2 regions of the Herbaspirillum sp. CAH-3 genome follow, and region 2 is predicted to be linked to the other one. Evidence: predicted binding sites of a transcription regulator. Region 2 holds the regulator's gene; the other holds the start of a gene.
The links. Region 2 encodes LexA, which represses DNA repair genes until DNA is damaged. Its sites were predicted from a motif close to ACTGTATNNNNATACAGT; they were not measured.
Positions count from the first base shown of each region.

Region 1: a site for LexA is predicted at 2,114-2,131, ahead of imuA (translesion DNA synthesis-associated protein ImuA). Genes of this name have one in related genera too.

Region 1 is NZ_VSWE01000006.1:85,564-95,189, forward strand. Features, by position in the region: gene FYB76_RS09235 (hypothetical protein) at 1-222, opposite strand, end outside; gene FYB76_RS09240 (YoaK family protein) at 500-1,255, shown strand; gene FYB76_RS09245 (KGG domain-containing protein) at 1,460-1,798, opposite strand; gene imuA (translesion DNA synthesis-associated protein ImuA) at 2,183-2,932, shown strand; gene FYB76_RS09255 (DNA polymerase Y family protein) at 2,859-4,343, shown strand; gene FYB76_RS09260 (error-prone DNA polymerase) at 4,353-7,589, shown strand; gene FYB76_RS09265 (GGDEF domain-containing protein) at 7,616-8,797, opposite strand; gene FYB76_RS09270 (LysR substrate-binding domain-containing protein) at 9,018-9,626, opposite strand, start outside.
Region 2 is NZ_VSWE01000006.1:306,054-315,679, reverse strand. Features, by position in the region: gene FYB76_RS10240 (flagellar protein FliT) at 1-293, opposite strand, end outside; gene fliS (flagellar export chaperone FliS) at 299-757, opposite strand; gene fliD (flagellar filament capping protein FliD) at 786-2,855, opposite strand; gene FYB76_RS10225 (flagellar protein FlaG) at 3,084-3,443, opposite strand; gene FYB76_RS10220 (flagellin) at 3,522-4,610, opposite strand; gene FYB76_RS10215 (tetratricopeptide repeat protein) at 4,934-6,916, opposite strand; gene lexA (transcriptional repressor LexA) at 7,120-7,779, opposite strand; gene rpsF (30S ribosomal protein S6) at 8,097-8,462, shown strand; gene priB (primosomal replication protein N) at 8,484-8,783, shown strand; gene rpsR (30S ribosomal protein S18) at 8,839-9,123, shown strand; gene rplI (50S ribosomal protein L9) at 9,150-9,602, shown strand.

The DNA.
Region 1 (9,626 bases), 220 kb from region 2:
ATAGGCCAGCTCACTGGTGGCACGCAACATGCTGCAGACATGCGTGGAGACCGCTTCATGGGGCGCCTGGGACGAGGCGCCAATGAGCACGATGCCCCGGAAACCGCCCTCCTCGGACTGTTGCACGCCGGGCTGCATGAGGGGGCCGCCTTCCGGTCCACCCGGGGGACCGTTCAGTTCGCCCAGCTTTTCGCCGCCTGGAATATCGATGGGGATGCTCATGGTGTGCTCCTCTGTTGAAGGTGGAAGGCCCGGTTCAGGCAAGCCGGTGCGACCCGCACCCTGACGCATGTCAGGCATTGCTGCATCCTTCCCCGCACCGGGCCAGGAAGAAGTATTCTTGTCAGCATAAGAAACACTGAAGGCAAAGGCAGCAAGAAGCCACCGCCGATCTGCGTAGGAAGGGGCGAAGATGAGCCTGTTCCGGTTGCAGCCAACGGGGACGCGGGGGCCGGGGATGCTGCCGCCTGGTGTTGTAGCCCCTATGTCTGGACCCGTCATGCCCATCGATTACCTGCGCCGTCTCACCAGTCCGGCGCGCACCGACCTTTCCAACCGCCACCTGGGGCGTTCGCTGGCCTTCATTGCGGGGGCCGTCAATGCCGGGGGCTTCCTGGCCGTGGGCCAGTACACCTCGCACATGTCGGGCATCGTCTCTTCGCTGGCCGACAACTTGGTCCTGGGGGAAACCCTGCTGCTGGTAGCCGGCGCCAGTGCCTTGCTGTCGTTTTTGCTGGGCGCGGCCTGTTCGGCGGTGATGATCAACTGGGCCAGGCGGCGCGGCCTGCACAGTGAATACGCCATGCCGCTGATGCTGGAGGCGATGCTGTTGCTGTGTTTTGGCATCCTCGGCAGCAACCTGGAGAATCACCGGCTACTGTTCGTGCCGGTGACGGCGGCCTTGCTGTGCTTCGTGATGGGTCTGCAAAACGCCATGATCAGCAAGATTTCACGTTCCGAGATCCGTACCACCCACGTCACGGGCTTGGTTACCGACATCGGCATCGAGATCGGCAAGATGTGCTACTGGACGCTGGCACCGCGCCAGCCCGGTGAGGCGGCGGGGGAAGATCCCGTGCCGGGCGCGCGGCGCAAGTTCATGCTGCTGTCCTCGCTGTTGCTGATGTTCTTCCTGGGCGGCGTGGCCGGTGCATTCGGCTTCAAGGCGCTGGGCTTCCTGGCGACCATGCCGCTGGCGGCCGCCCTGTTCCTGCTGGCGCTGGTGCCGATGATGGATGATCTGGCACGCAATTGAAGTCTCCCCCGGGGGAGTCGGACAGCAGGCAACAAAAAAGGCGCTCAACGCGCCTTTCGTTTTATTTTTATCAGTGTGGTGCACCGCCCGGTTCCTGAAGCCAGTGGAGCGCAGGGTCCTTCGTTGGAACTGCGGCCTGATGCCATCAGGGGCCATGGTACGGCGGCTGAACCGGCCTGAGGTGGCCGCTGATGAAACTTTCGCTCAGCCTTGCTGCTGGGGATTGCTGTCCGACTGCTGCGGCTGCTGGGCGCCATTGCCCTCTTGTGGCGTGCTCTGGTTCATTTGCGGCTGGGCCGATGCGGTGGCGCCGTTGCCACCATTGCCGTTCTGTGCCGCGGCAGCCGCTGCTGCATTCTTGCGGCCATGGCTGTTCAGACCACCTTTGCGTCCGGCTTCCCGGGCTTCGGCAGAGGTGAACTCATGGGCGGCACCCTTGGCGTGGGCGGCCTTGCCTCCCATGCTGGCGATCTGACGCTGCTTCTCCCTGTCCATGGCGGCAAAGCCGCGATTGCTGTTCCCCGGATTCTGTGAATTTGCCATGTGTGACTCCTTGTCTTGGATGATCGAATGGAGCAGACATTTGCCAGCCCGCAGCCCTACTGCCCTGCGCGAGCACGCGGATGGCAAGCCAACCTTTGTCCACGCTTGCAGTGTAAAAAGCCTCACTGATCCTCACTATCGGAAGAGCTCCCCAGCCAAGGTCAGCAATGACTGACGGACATGTAGGAAGACATGAAGATGAGCTTTGCTTTTCGGTATGGATTCCCTCGATTTCACCTCAACCAGGCATTGCAAGAAGGAAACTTCACCCACTTTCAGGCGGGCAGTCAGTTTTTTTCACACCCCAAAACAATTACTGTATATTTATACAGTCTTTGCTTTTATCTGCATTTTCTTTTGCCTCGCACCCTCGATTCACTTCCCATGTTGACACCCGGCTCTCCGGTCCGTCGTCCGGAAATCATCCACCCCTCGCTCTGGCTGGCCTCCCAGCTGGCGCGCGGCGGTGCGCGTGGTGTCTCCAGCGGATTCGAGGTACTCGATGCCGAGCTGCCCGAACGCGGCTGGCCGCCCGGGGTGCTCATCGAGCTGCTGCTGCCCCAGGACGGCATCGGCGAGCTGCGCCTGTTGCGCCCGGTACTGGCACGTGCGCCCGCGAATGCCCGGCGCCCCGCGCGGGCTGACCGCATCGCGCTGCTGCAGGCCCCGCACCAGGTCAATGCCCCTGGCTGGGCGCACATGGGGGTGGATGCGTCACGGCTGCTGCAGTTGCGGGCCGATCATGCGGCCGACGCCTGCTGGGCTGCCGAGCAGGTCTTGCGGGCCGATAGCTGCCAGGCCCTGCTGATGTGGCAGCCGCGCTTGCGCAAGGGCGACCATGACCTGCTGCGACGCCTGCATGTGGCGGCGCAGGCCGGGCAGACCCTGTTCTTCATGCTGCGGCCGCTGTCCTGCGCCCGCGAGCCTTCACCCGCACCTCTGCGGCTGACCCTCAAGTCAGCGAGGGACGGGCTGGAGATCGGTTTTCTCAAGCGCCGCGGACCGCTGCGCGAACAAAGCCTGTTTCTCCCTTTGCTGCCTTCACCGAATTTGCAACGCCATGTCACCCCTGTGGATCGCCGTACACCTGCCACTGCTGCCGCTGGAAGTCTTCCGTCCGAACTGGCTGGATGAGGCCCCGGCCGTGGTCTTCGAGCGCGACCGCGTGGCCGCCCTGACGGCACCCGCGCGCACGCTCGGCGTGCACGAAGGCATGCGGCGCGGGGGAGTGCAATTGCTGGCCCCGCAAGCGCATCTGAACGAGCGGGACATCCTGCGGGAACAAGCCACCTTGCAGCAGGCCGCCCTGGCCCTGCTGCAATACACGCCCCAGGTCACGCTGGCCGAAGAGGCCTGCATCCTGCTGGAAGTGGGTGCCAGCCTGCGCCTGTTCGGCGGGATCCGGGCCTTGTGCCGCAAGATCCGGGGCACCATCGCCCGCATGGGTCTGTCGGCCACCCTGTCCTCTGCCGTCACGGCGACCGGATCTTGGCTGCTGGCACGCTACGGCTACGTGCGTACCTTGAGCCACCGTTCCCTGCAGCGCCGCCTGGACCGCTTGCCAGTCGTTCTGCTGACTGCCGCGCGAGCCCATCTGGAATGGCTGCACGGGCTGGGCTGCCGCCAGCTGGGCCAGGTGCAGCGCTTGCCCCGCCCCGGCTTGCAGCGCCGCTGCGGCAAGGAGATGCTGGCCATGCTGGACCGTGCCTATGGTGCCGCGCCCGAAGTACATGAATGGATCGTGGCGCCGCCGACCTTCCAGGCCCGGGTGGAGCTGCCGGACCGCATCGACCACACCGATATCCTGGCCACCTATGCCCAGGGCTTGCTGGCCCAGCTGGCCGGCTGGCTGACCGCACGCCAGCTGGCCATCAAGAAGCTGCGCCTGTGGCTGGAACATGAACGCGGACGACAGGCCGTAGCGCCCACCGAACTGCAGGTGGCGCTGTCGGTCCCGGCCTGGCAGGAAGATCATCTGCACACCCTGGTGAAGGAAAAGCTGGCCCGTTCTTCCCTGCCCGCCCCGGCCATCGCCCTGGGGCTGGCCGCCGATGAACTGGAAAGCCAGCAGGCGGCCAGCGAGATGCTCTTCCCCGAACCCGGCGGCAGTGCAGAGGATCACCACCGCCTGCTGGAACTGCTGGTGGCGCGCCTGGGCGCGGACAAGGTGCAGCAGGCCGCCCCGCGCGCCGATCACCGGCCCGAGATCGCCAACCGCTGGTGCAGCGTGATGCAGAGCCCCGCCAGTCTGCCGGCCGCCCTGACTACCGATGCGGCGCGATTGCCGCCGCGTCCGCTGTGGCTGCTGGCTGAACCCTTGCCCTTGCGGATGCAGCAGCACAAGCCCTTCTATCGCAGCGTGCTGGAATTCACCTCGCCGCCAGAACGTATCGAAGCCGGCTGGTGGGAAGGCCGGCCATTGACGCGCGACTACTTCACGGCGCGCGATGCCAGCCATGCCTATTACTGGATTTTCCGCCAGTGGCGCGGCGGCGAGTGGTCCGACGAAGAGCCGCAGTGGTTCCTGCACGGCCTGTTCGGCTAGGAGCGCAGCATGCAAGCTTCCCTGCCCTTGGGCGTACCCCAGACCGGCCTGCCCGACTATGCCGAACTTTATTGCCGGACCAACTTCAGTTTCCTGCAAGGGGCATCGCATGCGCAGGAACTGGTGGAGCGCGCCATCGAACTGGGCTATCGCGCCCTGGCCATCACCGACGAATGCACCATGGCCGGGGTGGTGCGCGCCCATGCCGCCTGGATGGAACAGATCAATCGCGGCAAGGCCAAGGATTTCAAGCTGCTCATCGGCAGTTGCTTCCGTTTTACGTCCTTCAAGGACGATCCGGCCCATCCCCTGGCCAGGATGACCCTGGTGGCGCTGGCCCGGAACCGCGAAGGCTATGGCAACCTCTGCGAACTCATCACGCTGGCGCGCACCCGCGCCGAGAAAGGCAGCTACCTGCTGTCGCCAGAAGACCTGAGCCAGCCGCCGCCCGCCCTGTCGCACCTGCGCACCCTGCCCGATTGTCAGCTGATCCTGGTGCCGGACTACCCGGCCGATGAAGAAACGCTGGATGCACAATTGCGCTGGTTCGTCCCGCTGGCCCCCGGCCGTTCGTGGGTGGGCATGACGCGCCTGTACCGTCCGCTGGACGACCTGCACCGCGCTGCCATCGATGCTGCCGCACGGCTGCACGGCTTGCCGCTGGTGGCGGTGGGTGATGTGCAGATGCACCAGCGTTCACGCAAATACCTGCAGGATGTGGTCACGGCCATCCGCGTCGGCAAGCCGGTGCAGGAATGCGGACTGGCCCTGGCCCCCAATGCCGAACAGCACCTGCGGCCACGCATGCGGCTGTCGCTGGTGCACAGCCCGTCCACCTTGGCCCAGACCCTGGCGGTGGCGGCCGGTTGCCAGTTCAGCCTGGCGGAATTGCGCTATGAATATCCTGACGAACTGGTGCCGCTGGGCATGAGTCCGGCCGACTACCTGCGCCAGGAGACCCTGGCCGGGGCCGCCAAACGCTATCCGCAAGGACTGCCGGGCGAGGTGCGCGCCCAGATCGAGATGGAATTGTCCCTGATCGCCCAAAAGGAATATGAAGCTTATTTCCTGACGGTCTACGACCTGGTCAAGTTTGCCCGTTCGCGCGGCATCCTCTGCCAGGGACGCGGCTCGGCCGCCAACTCGGCGGTGTGCTACTGCCTGGGGGTGACCGAAGTCGATCCCACTTCGACCCGGCTGCTGTTTGCCCGCTTCATCAGCGAAAAGCGCGAAGAGCCGCCCGACATCGACGTGGACTTCGAGCACCAGCGCCGCGAAGAAGTGATCCAGCACATCTACCGCAAGTACGGCCGCCGCCGCGCCGCGCTGGCGGCCGCCGTGCACAGCTACCGGCCGCGTGGCGCCCTGCGCGAAGTCGGCAAGGCGCTGGGCGTGGATGCGGCCATCGTCGATACGGTGGCCAAGTCGCAGCACTGGTTCGACAGCCGGGAAGAATTGCTGGCCCGCTTTGCTGAGGCCGGGCTGGACCCGGAACTGCCGCAGATCGGACTATGGGCCAGCATCACCGGCAAGCTGCTGCGCTTTCCGCGCCATCTGTCGCAGCACACCGGGGGCTTCGTGATCGCGCGCGGACAGTTGTCGCGGCTGGTGCCGATCCAGAATGCGGCCATGGAAGAGCGCTCCGTCATCGAATGGGACAAGGACGACCTGGAGTCGCTGAAGCTGCTCAAGGTCGACGTGCTGGCGCTGGGCATGCTGACCGCCCTGCGCCGCTCGCTGGAACTGGTGAGCCTGCGGCGCGGCCTGCCGCAGGTCATGCAGATGTACGACATCCCGCGTGAAGATCCGGCCACTTTCGAGATGATCTGCAAGGCCGATACCATCGGCGTATTCCAGATCGAGAGCCGCGCCCAGATGAGCATGCTGCCGCGCATGCAGCCGCGCACCCAGTACGACCTGGTGGTGCAGGTGGCCATCGTGCGGCCGGGCCCGATCCAGGGCGGCATGGTGCATCCCTACCTGCGGCGGCGGGAATTGGTGCGCAGCGGCGGCAGCTTCGAGTATCCGGACAACACCAGCAAGAGCGGCAAGATCAGGAAGGTGCTGGAGCGCACCTTGGGCATCCCGATCTTCCAGGAACAGGTGATGGATGTGGCCATCGAGGCCGCCGGTTATTCCCCCAGCGAAGCCGATGACCTGCGCCGCTCCATGGCCGCCTGGAAGCGCAAGGGCGGCATGGGGCCGCACCATGAACGGCTGGTGCTGGGCATGACCGACAATGGTTATTCGCGTGAATTCGCCGAAAGCATCTTCAACCAGATCGAAGGTTTCGGCGAATACGGTTTCCCCGAAAGCCATGCCGCCAGCTTTGCCCTGCTGACCTATTTCAGCAGCTGGCTCAAGTGCCACGAGCCGGAAGCTTTCCTGTGCGGGCTGCTCAACAGCCAGCCCATGGGCTTTTATTCGCCCTCGCAATTGATCCAGGATGCGCGCCGGCATGGCGTCAAGGTCCTGCCGGTGAACGTCTTGCGCAGCCGCTGGGAATCCATCCTGGAGCTTGACCCGAGCGGCCAGGCGCGTCCGGCCGTGCGGCTGGGCATGAGCCTGTTGCGCGGCATGCCCGAACAGGCGGCGCAGCGTATTGAGCAGGCCGGTGCCGAACGTCCCTTTGCCGATGTCGATGACCTGGCCCGGCGCGCCGGGCTGGACCGCCACGCCCTGCAGGCGCTGGCAGCGGGCGATGCCTTGCGCGAGCTGGCCGGGCATCGGCGCGCTGCGCTCTGGCATGCGGTGGGCGCAGTGCCCGACCGCGACCTGCTACGCACGGCACCGCGCGGCGATGACACCGTAGAACTGGAGGCACCCGGCGAAGGCGACCAGATCGTCGACGACTATCGCGCCATGAATCTGACGCTGCGCCGCCATCCGCTGGCGCTCCTGCGCCCGACCTTGCAGCGGCGGCGCTTCATGAGCGTGGCCGACCTGAACACCTTGCAGAACCGCCAGTTCGCCTGTTGCTGCGGCATCGTCACGGTGCGCCAGCGGCCGGGCACGGCCAAGGGGGTGATCTTCATGACGCTGGAGGATGAGACTGGTTCGGCCAATGTGATCGTCTGGCCTTCGGTACTGGAGAGGCAGCGCAGCGAGGTCTTGAATGCGCGCTTGCTGGGGGTGTATGGCAGTTGGCAGTGCCATGGTGAAGTGCGCCACCTGGTGGCGGGACGCCTGGAAGACTGGACCCATCTGCTGGGCGAGCTGCAGCCGCGCAGCCGGGATTTCTTCTGAAAGTACCTTGTAAAGCAGCGTCCGGATCAGGCCGCCAATGCCATCCTGAAGGCATTGCGCCCTTCACTCTTGGCACGATACAGGGCCAGATCGGCCTCGTGAACCAGCGCATCCCAGCTCATGGACTGGCCCGGCTGCAATACCGCCAGCCCGACGCTGATGGTGACCCTCTGCCCATGCCCGAAATCGTGATTGCGCACGGTCTCCAGCAGATGCTGGGCGATCTGGCGTGCCTGGGCTTCGGACCAGTCCGGGAAAACTGCGCAGAATTCCTCCCCGCCGTAGCGGCCCACCATGCCGCCCTGGCAGCACTGCTCGCGCAGCAAGGCACCGATGTCGGCCAGCACGCGGTCGCCCACCAGGTGGCCGTGGGTGTCGTTGATGTGCTTGAAATGGTCCACATCGATGAAGGCCAGCGTCAATACCCGCCCGCCCTGCACCGCCCGGGCCAGCACTTCTTCGCCACAGCGCACCAGCTCGCGGCGGTTGAGGGTACCCGTCAGTTCATCTTCGGTCGCCAGGCGCTGCTTGTCGGCCAGCAGGCGTTCGAAGTAGATCATCATCAGCGATACCGACAGCAGCAAGGAGCCGCTGATGGGAATGAGATAGATCAGTGCCACGCCCAGGTTGCTCATCTCCGGCGGCATGAACAGTTCGGGATGCGACAGCGAGATCACGAACCGGCTCACCAGGGTGGCACTGAGGATCAGCAAGGCACCGATGCCGGTACAGCGGCCAAAGGTCCAGCGCGGGTAGCGCTTGGCCAGTGGTCCGGACATGCCCTTGAAGAACTCAAGCAGCACCAGGCAAAACACCAGTTGCAGCCCACCCACGGCCAGGAAGGCGCGTTGAGTGAAATCGGCCCCGCCGACCAACAGGCCCGTAAAGCTGACGGCATAGCCGATGATGATCATGCACGGCCAGTCCCGCGACTGGCGCTGGTAGAAGCTGCGCAGGCCGCACCAGGCCACGATGCCGGAAGAAAACACCAGCGTATTGCCCAGCAACAAGCCCAGCAAACGCAGGTTGCCCTCCAGACCACTGTAGACCGCCACGGTGATGCAGATCCCCAGCGCCGAGAACACCCCCGACAGCGCCCACAGCCGCGTGAAGCGCTCTGACGGCGTGCTGATGAACAGCCCGGTCATGATGACGCCACTGCAAAACTGTACGATGGCCAGCGCAATGCTGGCGGTGAAAGGATTCATGCGGGTTCGCTTGTCCTCGCGGACGGGTGTAGAAGGCACCGCGGCGGGCGATGCGGAAGATGCGCTCACAAGCACATTGGCAGCGTCCTCAATGGCTGGGGGCTAAAGGACGGCCGGGATCGGCGGAAGTGTAACCGATGGCGCAAGCTCAGCAGTGATTTTCAGCAATTCATCAAAAAATCTGAATTTCCATGCTGGAAAACCGGGCACTCATTCAGAATTATTCACGTTCCAAGGCCCGCGTATGCCCCCACTGCCCTGAACGGCACAGTTCGTCCGTCACATCCAGCACCAGCCTTTCGACGGCGGCGGCGGCGGTAGTCAGCGGAATATTGCGCGAGGCGCACAGCACAAGGGTGCGCGAGATCTGCTCTCCGGCGATGGGGTGGGCGACCATCTCGCCGCGCTCGATGTCGGCCAGCAGCGGAGCCACCGGCAGGATAGTGGCGCCGATATCGGCCAGGATGGCGGATTTGAGGATGGCCACCGAGTTGATCTCGATGACGTTGTCCAGGCTCATGCCTTGGGCTCGTACCAGGTTCTCGATACGCGGGCGCACCCCATGGGCCAGGCCGGGCAGGATCAGCGGAGCCTCTATGGCCTTTGCCAGCGGCACGCCCTTGCGGCCTTTCACCCCATAGCGCGACTTGGCGCGGGTGATGTACATCATCTCTTCCTCGATCATGGGCGTGGCCGCGAAGGAAGACAGCTGGCCGTCGTCAAACAGCACGGCCAGGTTGATGCGGCCGGACTTCAACTGGGTGATGAGGTTGCCCGTCAATTCCTCGGTCAGCTGCAGGGTGATCTCGGGGTAAATCGAGCGCACCGC
Region 2 (9,626 bases):
TCGGTCTGGTTGCTTTGGATGAGCGCCGACAGCTTGCGCAATCCCGGTTCGGTGAGGTTGCGGATGTCGCGGTCGTCTTCCAGGATCTTCTTGATGATGTCGACCTTGCGATGGCGCAGCGGCTCGGAGAGGGTGATGTTTTCTTCGCTGTTGCGCAGGCTGGCAATGTGCTGACCGCACTGCGCTTCAAGCGCTGCCAGCAGGTCCCAGTCGCCGGCGCGGGCAGCCGAGCGCATCTCGTCGGTCAATTGCGAGATGGACTCGTAGAGGGCGATGACGTCATCACCGGTCATGTCAGTCAAGCCTTTGCAAAGCTGGGTTGGGCGTTGTCTTGCAGGAAAGCCATCTGCGGTGCCGATTGGGCGGCGTTGGGGCCGATCTGTTCCCAGGCCGAGCGGATGTCATCGAGAAGACCGTGGATTTCGTCCAGGATGGCCGGGTTGTTGGTGGCATTGGCCTCGAACAGCCGGCGGCTCATGTATTCGTAGAGGGAGTCCAGGTTCAGGGCCAGTTCGCCGCCGACTTCCTTGTTCAGGCTGGCGCGCAGGCCGTTGTCGATGATCAGGATGGCCTTGGTGATGGATTCACCCTTGTCCTTGATGTTGCCTTCGCCCATGGACTTCTTGCCCAGGGCGATAGCGACCAATGCGCCGTCGAAGAGCATGGTGATGAGCTTGTGGGGGCTTGCGGCGATCACGCCGGTTTCCACCCCGATGTTGGCGTAGGCGTTGGCCCCGCGCTTCATGCTTCCGAACATGACGTTCTCCTATGTTCGCGGTGATGCTTCAACTGCTCTTGGCCAGGCTGGCCAATTGCTGGGTCAGGTAGCTCTGCGTGGACTGCATGCTGGCCAGGGTCGTGTTGAGACGATTGAACTGGTTGGTGTAGTCGTCCTTCAGGTTCGACAAGCGCGTCTGCACCGTGCTTTGGCGATCCTGGTTGATCTTCAGGCTGGCCTGCAGACCATTGGTCTTGGAGGCGATGATGCCGCTATCGCTCAGCAGGTTCGTCAGCAAGGTCTGCAACTTGGTGACGATACCATTTTTGGACGATGTAGTGTTGGTCGTATCCGGATCGGTGCCAGTGAAGAGATTGGCAATGCCGGCGAAATTGTTGGTGGTCGCCGTGGACAGCTTGGTGGCGTCCAGCGCCAGGGTGCCATCCTTCTGGAAGCTGATGCCGATATCGGACAGGCTGCTGATGCCGTTGCCGCCATCCACGGTGGCAAACAGGGTATTGCGCAGCTGGTTCATGATGGTCTGGACCGACGACTCGCTGGCCAGTGGCGCCGATGTGTTGGCCTGGCCCAGGGTGGTGGAGGGCGTCTGCGCGGTCATGCCCGCCACTGCCTTGGCCAGCGTGTTGTAGGCGGTCACGAAACTGTTGGCGGCGGTGCTGATGCCGGAAGTGTCGTTGCTGATGTTGAGAGTGAAGTTGTCCGCCGAGGTGGTGACCTTGGCCAGGTTCAGGGTCACCCCCGAGATGACGTTTTCGACCTTGTTGCTGGTGCTGGTGACGGCCACGCCATCGATGGACAGCTTGGCATCCTGGGCCTTGAGCAATTGGCCCATGCCACTCATGGTGAGGCCCGAATAGTCGCCGGTGCCGGTCAGCGACACTGCCGCCGTGGCGCTGCTGCCAGTCGGGGTCAGGACCAGGTGGTCGTTGCTGCCGTCATTGCTGATGGAGGCGGTCACGCCTGCGCTGGCGCCGTTGATGGCGCTCACGACCTGGTTCAGGTCGATGTTGCCGCTGCCGTTGGCGGTGGGGTTGATGGCGACCGTGGTGTCACCCACCTTCAGGCTCAGCGTGCCGGAAGTGTAAGTCTGGCCGGTGGTGACGTTGGGCGAGATTACGGTCCCGCTCGGGTCGGCGCTGAAGACCGAATAGTTGCCGGTGCCGGTGATCTTGATGGTGTTGGCCGCGCCGCTGTCCTTGGCGGTGATGACCAGGTGATCATTGGTGCCGTCGCTGACGATGGTGGCATTGACGCCCGCATCGCTGCTGTTGATGGCGTCCCGCACGCCGGCCAGGGTGTTGGTGGCGGGCTGGATGATGGCAGTCGAACCGGTGCCGGTCTTGATGGCCAGGATGCCGTTGTCGAAAGTGGTGCCCGGCGCGATGCTGGCCGAGCTCAGCTTCTGCGTCTGCGCCAACTGCGAGACCGCCACCGAGTAGGTGCCCGACGCCGCCTTGGTGGCGTCGCGCGGGGCCTGGATCTGTGTCATGGTGCTCGGCGTGGAGCTCGACGGATCGTAGGCGAACGCGGAAAGGCTGTTGTTGGACGTGACCTTGATGGTGTTGGCGGTACCGCCGGCGGTCGACTCCAGCACCAGGTGGTCACCGCTGCCATCGGTGGTAATGGACGCAGTCACGCCGGCCTTGGAGGCATTGATCGCATCGCGCACGCCGGCCAGGGTCGAGTTGGCCTGCAAGGTGATGAAGGTCGGGGAATTGGTGCCGACCTTGATGGCGATCGAATCGCCGGCGTTGTAGGTCGTGCCGCTGCTCACGCCCGCCGACTGCAGTTTCTGCGCCAGGATCTTGGTCGAGTTGTCACTGTTGACGTCGGCCGTGAAGGGGTCGGTGGTCAGGTTGCTGCCGGTACCGGCATTGCTCACCGAGCTCTTCTGGGAGCTGAAGCTGGCTGCGGTCAGGGCTTTGATGGCGGACTGATAGCTCGACAGCGCGCTCTTGAGGCTGCCATACGCAGAGATCAGGGTGTTGTAGCTGCTGGCCTGGGTGGTCAGCGGAGTCAGCTGCGTCTGGCTTTCGGCCGAGATCAGTTGACTGACCAGGGTGGAGACATCGAGCGGACCTGCCGATGTGGAAATGGTGCCGGTGGAAGTGGCCACGGTTCAACTCCTGAATCTTTGCGTGAGGCACAGCGCTGTGCGGTTGTCCAGCGCGGTCAAGAGGAGATGGGCTCTCAAGTACGGCGTCTGGGGCGAGGGGACGCTGTGCGAAATAACTATCTGAATCCGTTATGAACTGGGGTAGCCGAATCCGTCATGCGCAATGAGCGGGCATTGACGCATGCGGGTGTTCAGCCACTGCAGTTCGTACCAGACTCGAGGGGAAACTCAAGCCTTTTCCTTGATCAGCAAGCCTTGCATCTTGTCGATCGATTTGGCGATGGCGACAGCTTCTTCGCTGGGAATCTGGCGAATCACGGTGTCCGTAGCCGTATCGACGACCTTGATGATGGTCTTGCCGGTATCCTGGTCCTTCGAGAAATTCAACGCGGCAGCATTGGCGGCAGCGAAATCGTTCAACTTGCCCACGGCATCGTTGAGTTCGCTATCGGTGGCGCGTCGTGCTTCCGGGGTGGCCGCCGGTGCGACCGTCGATACCACGGGATCGGGCTTCTCGGCTGTCTTCGGCGCTGCATATGCAGTACCGGAGTCGCCAGCAGCAGTGATATTAAGTGGGGCAATCGACATGGTGCTACTCCCTTCCTTAAAGGAACGTGCGGAGAATAAGGTCTATCCCCCGCACGTCATCCTACCTAGCTATCTGGCTTATTTCAACAGCGAGAGGACCTGCTGCGGCGCCGAGTTGGCCTGCGACAGCATCGCGGTACCAGCTTGCTGCAGGATCTGCGCACGGGTCAGGTTCGCGGTTTCCTGCGCGTAGTCGGTATCCATGATACGGCTGCGCGACGCGGTGATGTTCTCGCTCGACACTTGCAGGTTGCTGATGACCGCGCTGAAGCGGTTCTGCACGGCACCGAACTCGGCACGCTTGGAGGAGATCAGGCTGATGGCCTTGTCCAGGTTCTGGATGGCCTTCTGAGCATCGCTCTGGGCGGACGGGTTGGCAACAGCCTGGTCCAGGGACAGCTTGGCGCTGTCAACGGCAGCTTGCAGGGTCACGGCCGACGAAGCCAGTGCCGAGGAGGACAGGGACGAACCGGTAGCGAACAGGTTGTCCAGGGCAGCCTTGGCCGAGGTGTAGGTCGCTTGCGCGGTGCTCACGCCGCTGGTGTCGCCCAGACCGATCAGGCCCTTGGCGCTGGTGCCGATGACGGTAGAGATGGTCGAGTTGTTCGACAGGTCATCCAGGGTGATGGTGATCTGGTCGTTCAGCTTGTTGTCTTGCACGTTGGCACCGACCTGGAACGACAGGGTCAGGGAAGCCGACACGTTGGTAGCGTCGGAGCCGGTACCAGCCGAAGCGCCCTGGCCCACACCGGTGAACAGGTTCTGGCCGTTGAAGCTGGTGCCGTTCAGGACGCGGAACACTTCCTGCGACAGCTGGGTGTATTCGTCGTTGAGGGTCTTGCGGTCTTGTGCGCTGTTGGTGCCGTTGGCTGCTTGCACAGCCAGTTCACGCATACGTTGCAGGTTGTCGCCGACGGTCGACAGAGCGCCTTCAGCGGTTTGCGCCATCGAGATACCGTCGTTGGCGTTACGTTGTGCAACTGCCAGACCCTTGATCTGGGAGTTCATGCGGTCGGCGATAGCCAGGCCGGCGGCGTCGTCCTTGGCGCTGTTGACGCGCAGGCCGGACGACAGACGTTGGATCGAGGTATTGAGCGACGACTGCGAGGAATTCAGGTTCCGCTGCGTATTGAGCGACGGAATGTTGGTATTGATGACTGCTGCCATGTTAATTCTCCTAAGATTTGAGACCGATGATCCGAGTTTCAGTGCCTAACGTTGGTCTTCTACCCATGAGCCCCAGGCGTTTCAACCTCTGTTGATTGCTTTATCGGGCAGTCTTGGAAAAAGTTTAGGGCTATTTGCAAAAAATCTTTTTCAAGGCTTTCCGAACTAAAACTGCGTGCTTTGAAACTCCAAGCAAATCCTTTTTCGACGGCAATTCCAAAAACTTTAGGAAAATTGCTGTTGCGGCCGAGAAAAAAGTTCCAAAAAGCAAAAACCGCCCGGCAAGGGCGGTTTGGCAGGACCAATGCGCGATCGGCAAGGGATCAGGCCTGGACTTTTTTCTGTTGCAGGATCGTTAGTTCCTCGCCAAGTTTTTTCAGCACGGAATCCCAATCGCTGACCGCTGGCTGGCGGAACAGGCGCATGCTGGGGTACCAAGGGGAGTCCTCCCGATCATTGAGCCAGCGCCAGTCCGGGACGTGCGGCAGCAGCACCCAGGTGGGGTGATTGAGGGCGCCTGCCAAGTGAGCCACTGAGGTATCGACGCAGATAACCAGGTCAAGATTGCTGATCGCCGCAGCCGTATCGGCAAAGTCCTGGCAGTCGTTGCCCAGGTCAAAGACGGGCAACTCAGATGGCAATTCCTTGAGTCCTTCTGCCGGCTTGCCTTTTTGTAAAGAATAGAACTCGACCTTGGGCAGCGCGAAGAGCTGCTTGACCTTTTCCAGCGGGATCGAGCGATGGCGATCATTGCCGTGTTCCGGATTGCCGCCCCAGACGATGCCGACACGCAGGTTTTCCTCAGATCTTGTCAATGTGGAAATCTTCAGTTTCCAGTTTGCTGCCAGTGCCGGATCGGCAGAGAGGTAGCCCTCCGGATAGCGGGGGATATCCTCGACCGTGTGCGTACGCATCGCATAGGGCAGGCTCATGAGAACATAGGCGCAGTCGCAGGGCGGCAGCGGGTCGCTTTCGCGCACCAGCGTGACCTGGGGAGTGAAGGATTGGAACAGGCGGTAAAGAGGATTCTTCACATGCAGCGCGACGCTGGCGCCTTGCGCCATGAGCAGGCGGGCGTAGCGCAGGAACTGGATGCTGTCGCCGAAGCCCTGTTCGTGCATCAGCAGGATGCGCTTGCCGGCCAGCGAAGACTTGCCATCCCATTTGGGAATGACCTCGAACAACTTGTGGATCAAGCGATAGACGTGGGCGCGTTCCTTGGTGGTCAGGCGGCTTTCGTGGCACTCCCAGCCTTCCTCGAATTCGCCGCGCAGCAGCAGGGTCAGTGCCAGGTTGTGCTTGGCGGTCGGGTAATTCGGGCGCAGGGCCAGGGCCTGGCGGAAGTTGCCGAGCGCGTCGTCATAGTCGCCGTGATCGTGCTGGATGGCGCCGATGTTGTTGTAGGTCATGGCGTGCTTGGGATCCAGTGCCAGGGCCTGCTTGAACATGCGCATGGCATCCTCGAAGCGGTCGCCCGTGTTGAAGTAGCTCGAGCCGAGCTTGACGTAGCCATTGGGATCCTTGGGCGCGATTTCGATGACGCGCAGCATGTGTTCATGGGCTTCGTCGATCTTGTTCAGTTTCAGGTAGCTGTCGGCTATCTTGTTGTGGGCGTAGGTGTCCTGCGGATCCAGCAGGATGGCTGTCTTGTGGGATTCAACGGCTTCCTTGTACATCTCCATGGCGTGGAATGCTTCGCCCAGGGCGGTGTGGGAGGGTGCAAAATTGATCTGGTATTCGAGCGACTTCAGGATGGTCGCGACGGCCTCGTCGAAACGTCGCGCGTCGATCAGGGCCCGGCCCAGGTGCGACAGGGGGCCGGGCGCATTGGGTTCGCGCCGGGCGGCGTCCTCGAAGTATTTGATCGAGGCTTCCGGGTCGTTCTTTTCGTGCAGGGCATTGGCCAGGCCGATGCGGGCCGCCCGGTTCTCCTTGTCCAGTGCGATGGCGCGCTCGTAAATGGCAATGGATTCATCGATACGATCCTGGCTCAGGACCGTGCCGGCCAGGTTGCTCAGGTATTCGGCATTGTTGGGATCGGCCTCAATGGCCTTGCGCAGATATTGTTCGGCTTGCGCGAACTGGCCTTCCTGCATGGCGATGAGTCCGCGCGCGTGGTTGGCGAAGACCAGGTTGGGGGCGCGGGCGAGCACGGCCGTGCAGATCGTCTTGGCCTCGTCCGTCTTGCGGCTGTCCAGCAGATCGAGGCATTTGCGAACGTCCAGCAGATCCTGCAGATTGGACTTGGCGGCGGCGGGCGCCGGAATGTGTTTGCCGTGCTTGTTGCTGCTCTTGCGCGTCGACATCGAAAAAGATCCTCTTGGTTGGGCGCATCGGTTGCGCCGGGCATAGCTATCCAGCAGGCATGATATGCGCAACGCGTCACCGGTGAAGAGGTGAATAGAAAGCAAAAAACCTCCGTTTTAGGCGGAGGTTCATGCAGCAACGGACAATCAATGTCCGGCCGGAGCAGGTTCGCGACAGGTGCGGGCGGCTGCGCCGCTGGTCATCAGTTCCAGCTGCGCAGCAATCCCACGGCCAACCCTTCGAGTGCGAACTGGTCGTTTTCCGGCTTGACGATGATGGGCTCGAACTCCGGATTTTCAGGGAAGAGGGTGATGACGCTGCCGGTCTTTTGATAGCGCTTGACCGTGACTTCGTCGGCCAGGCGGGCGACCACGATCTGGCCGTTGCGCGCCTGGTCCGCGCGGCGCACCGCCAGCAGGTCGCCGTCGAGGATGCCGGCATCACGCATGGACATGCCGCGCACCTTCAGCAGGTAATCCGGCTTGGCCGGGAACATGGCCGGGTCGACCTGGTAGGTCTTTTCCACGTGTTCCTGGGCCAGGATGGGCGAACCCGCCGCCACGCGGCCGATCAGCGGCAGGCTCAGCTGCATCAGGGCAGGATGGGGCAGGGCCATCTGGCGTGCGGTGCTCGCGCCGGCCGCGCTGCCCGACTCGCGCAGGCGGATGCCGCGCGAGGTGCCGGGGGAAATTTCGATGGCGCCCTTGCGGGCCAGGGCCTGCAGGTGCTCTTCGGCGGCGTTGGCGGAGCGAAAGCCCAATTCGGCGGCGATCTCTGCGCGCGTGGGAGGGAAGCCGGTGTTCTCGATGGCGTTCTTGATCAGGTTCAGGATCTGTTCCTGGCGCGCAGTCAGTTTGAGCATGAGGGTGGCCTTTCTCGGAGGGAAGGCTGTTTGGATGAACAGTCTGTATTTTTATACAGGTGCAATCCTTGTGTCAACGGCAACATGCATATTCCTGGAGCGAAAAGGCAAGCTTTCTTGTTTATATAGAGCGTGCCGCAGGTGAAGGTCTTGCGTGGTCTTGTGCCCGGGGCCGCATATTGTGGTCCCCCGGCTGCATCGGCTTGATGCCGGCATTGCCGCGAGAGCGGAAACCTAGTATGATCTCGGGTTTTCCTCTTCCCACACCCGTCTTGACGCCGGGGTGGGCGTCTTCAATAAGTCCATAAGGAGTCTACATGCGTCATTATGAAATCGTATTTATCGTCCACCCGGACCAAAGCGAGCAAGTGCCGGCGATGATCGAGCGTTACAAGGGCATCGTCACCACCCGCGGCGGCAAGGTCCACCGTGTCGAAGATTGGGGCCGTCGTCAACTGGCTTACCAGATCCAGAAGCTGGCCAAGGCTCACTACGTCTGCCTGAACATCGAAGTCGACAGCGAAACGCTGGCTGAAATCGAAACCGGCTTCAAGTTCAACGACGCCGTCCTGCGCCACCTGACCGTCAAGATGAAGAAGGCCGAAACCGGTCCTTCCCCCATCCTGAAGGCAGTGCAAAAGGAAGACGCGGCCAAGAGCCGTACCGAAGCTCCGGCAGCTTAAGCGCTGCGAACATCGCGGAGAGTGAACCAGCTTCAAGTCATCGCCAGCCTGGCAGAACGTGATGTTTTGCGTTACACGCCGGCCGGTATCCCGATTGTCACTGCCAGGTTGCAGCACCAGTCGGAACAGATGGAAGCTGGCATGCAGCGCCAGGTCGAATTCGAGATCGCGGCGCTGGCAGCAGGAGAAATCTCCGGTGCGCTCAACAGGGCAGCGCTGGGGGAAGTCTTCCGGTTCACCGGCTTTTTAGCCCGCAGGAATCGCAACAGCAAGAGCGTCGTGTTTCATATCGTTGATTTTGGCCCGGTCGCGCCGGATTGAGCGGCGCAAGGTAGCCAAACAGACCTTACCCAATTTTTAGATACAGGAGCCAACCATGGCATTCGGTAAAAAGTTCGATAAAAGCAAGCTGAAAAACAAGCGTCAACAGCAAAACCCGCTGTTCAAGCGCAAGAAATTCTGCCGTTTCACCGCCGCTGGCGTTGAACAGGTCGATTACAAGGACGTGGACACGCTGAAGGACTTCGTCCAGGAAAACGGCAAGATCATGCCGGCACGCCTGACCGGTACCAAGGCCCACTACCAGCGTCAAGTTGACACCGCCATCAAGCGCGCGCGTTACCTGGCCCTGCTGCCGTACACCGATCTGCACAACGCCTAATCAGCGTCGAGAAATAGGAGAAAAACATGCAAGTCATTCTGTTGGAAAAAATCGTGAATCTCGGCGGTCTGGGTGATGTCGTGCGCGTCAAGGACGGTTTCGCACGCAACTTCCTGATCCCGCAACGCAAGGCCCGCCGCGCTACCGATGCAGCCATCGCTGAATTCGAAGCCAAGCGCGCTGACCTGGAAAAGGCTGCTGCCGAGAAGCTGGCCGCTGCCCAAGCCCAAGGCGAAAAGCTGACCGGCTCCACCGTGGAAGTGTCGCAGAAGGCCGGCGTTGATGGCCGTCTGTTCGGTTCCGTGACCAACTTCGACATCGCTGAAGCCCTGGGCAAGAAGGGTTTTGCTGTCGAGAAGTCGCAAGTGCGCCTGCCCAACGGCCCGCTGAAGACTGTTGGCGAACACCCGGTGTCGGTGGCTCTGCACACCGACGTGGTGGTCGACGTCACCATCGCAGTCAAGGGCGAGCAAGCGTAATACGCCTGTTTGCTGCAATTCGTT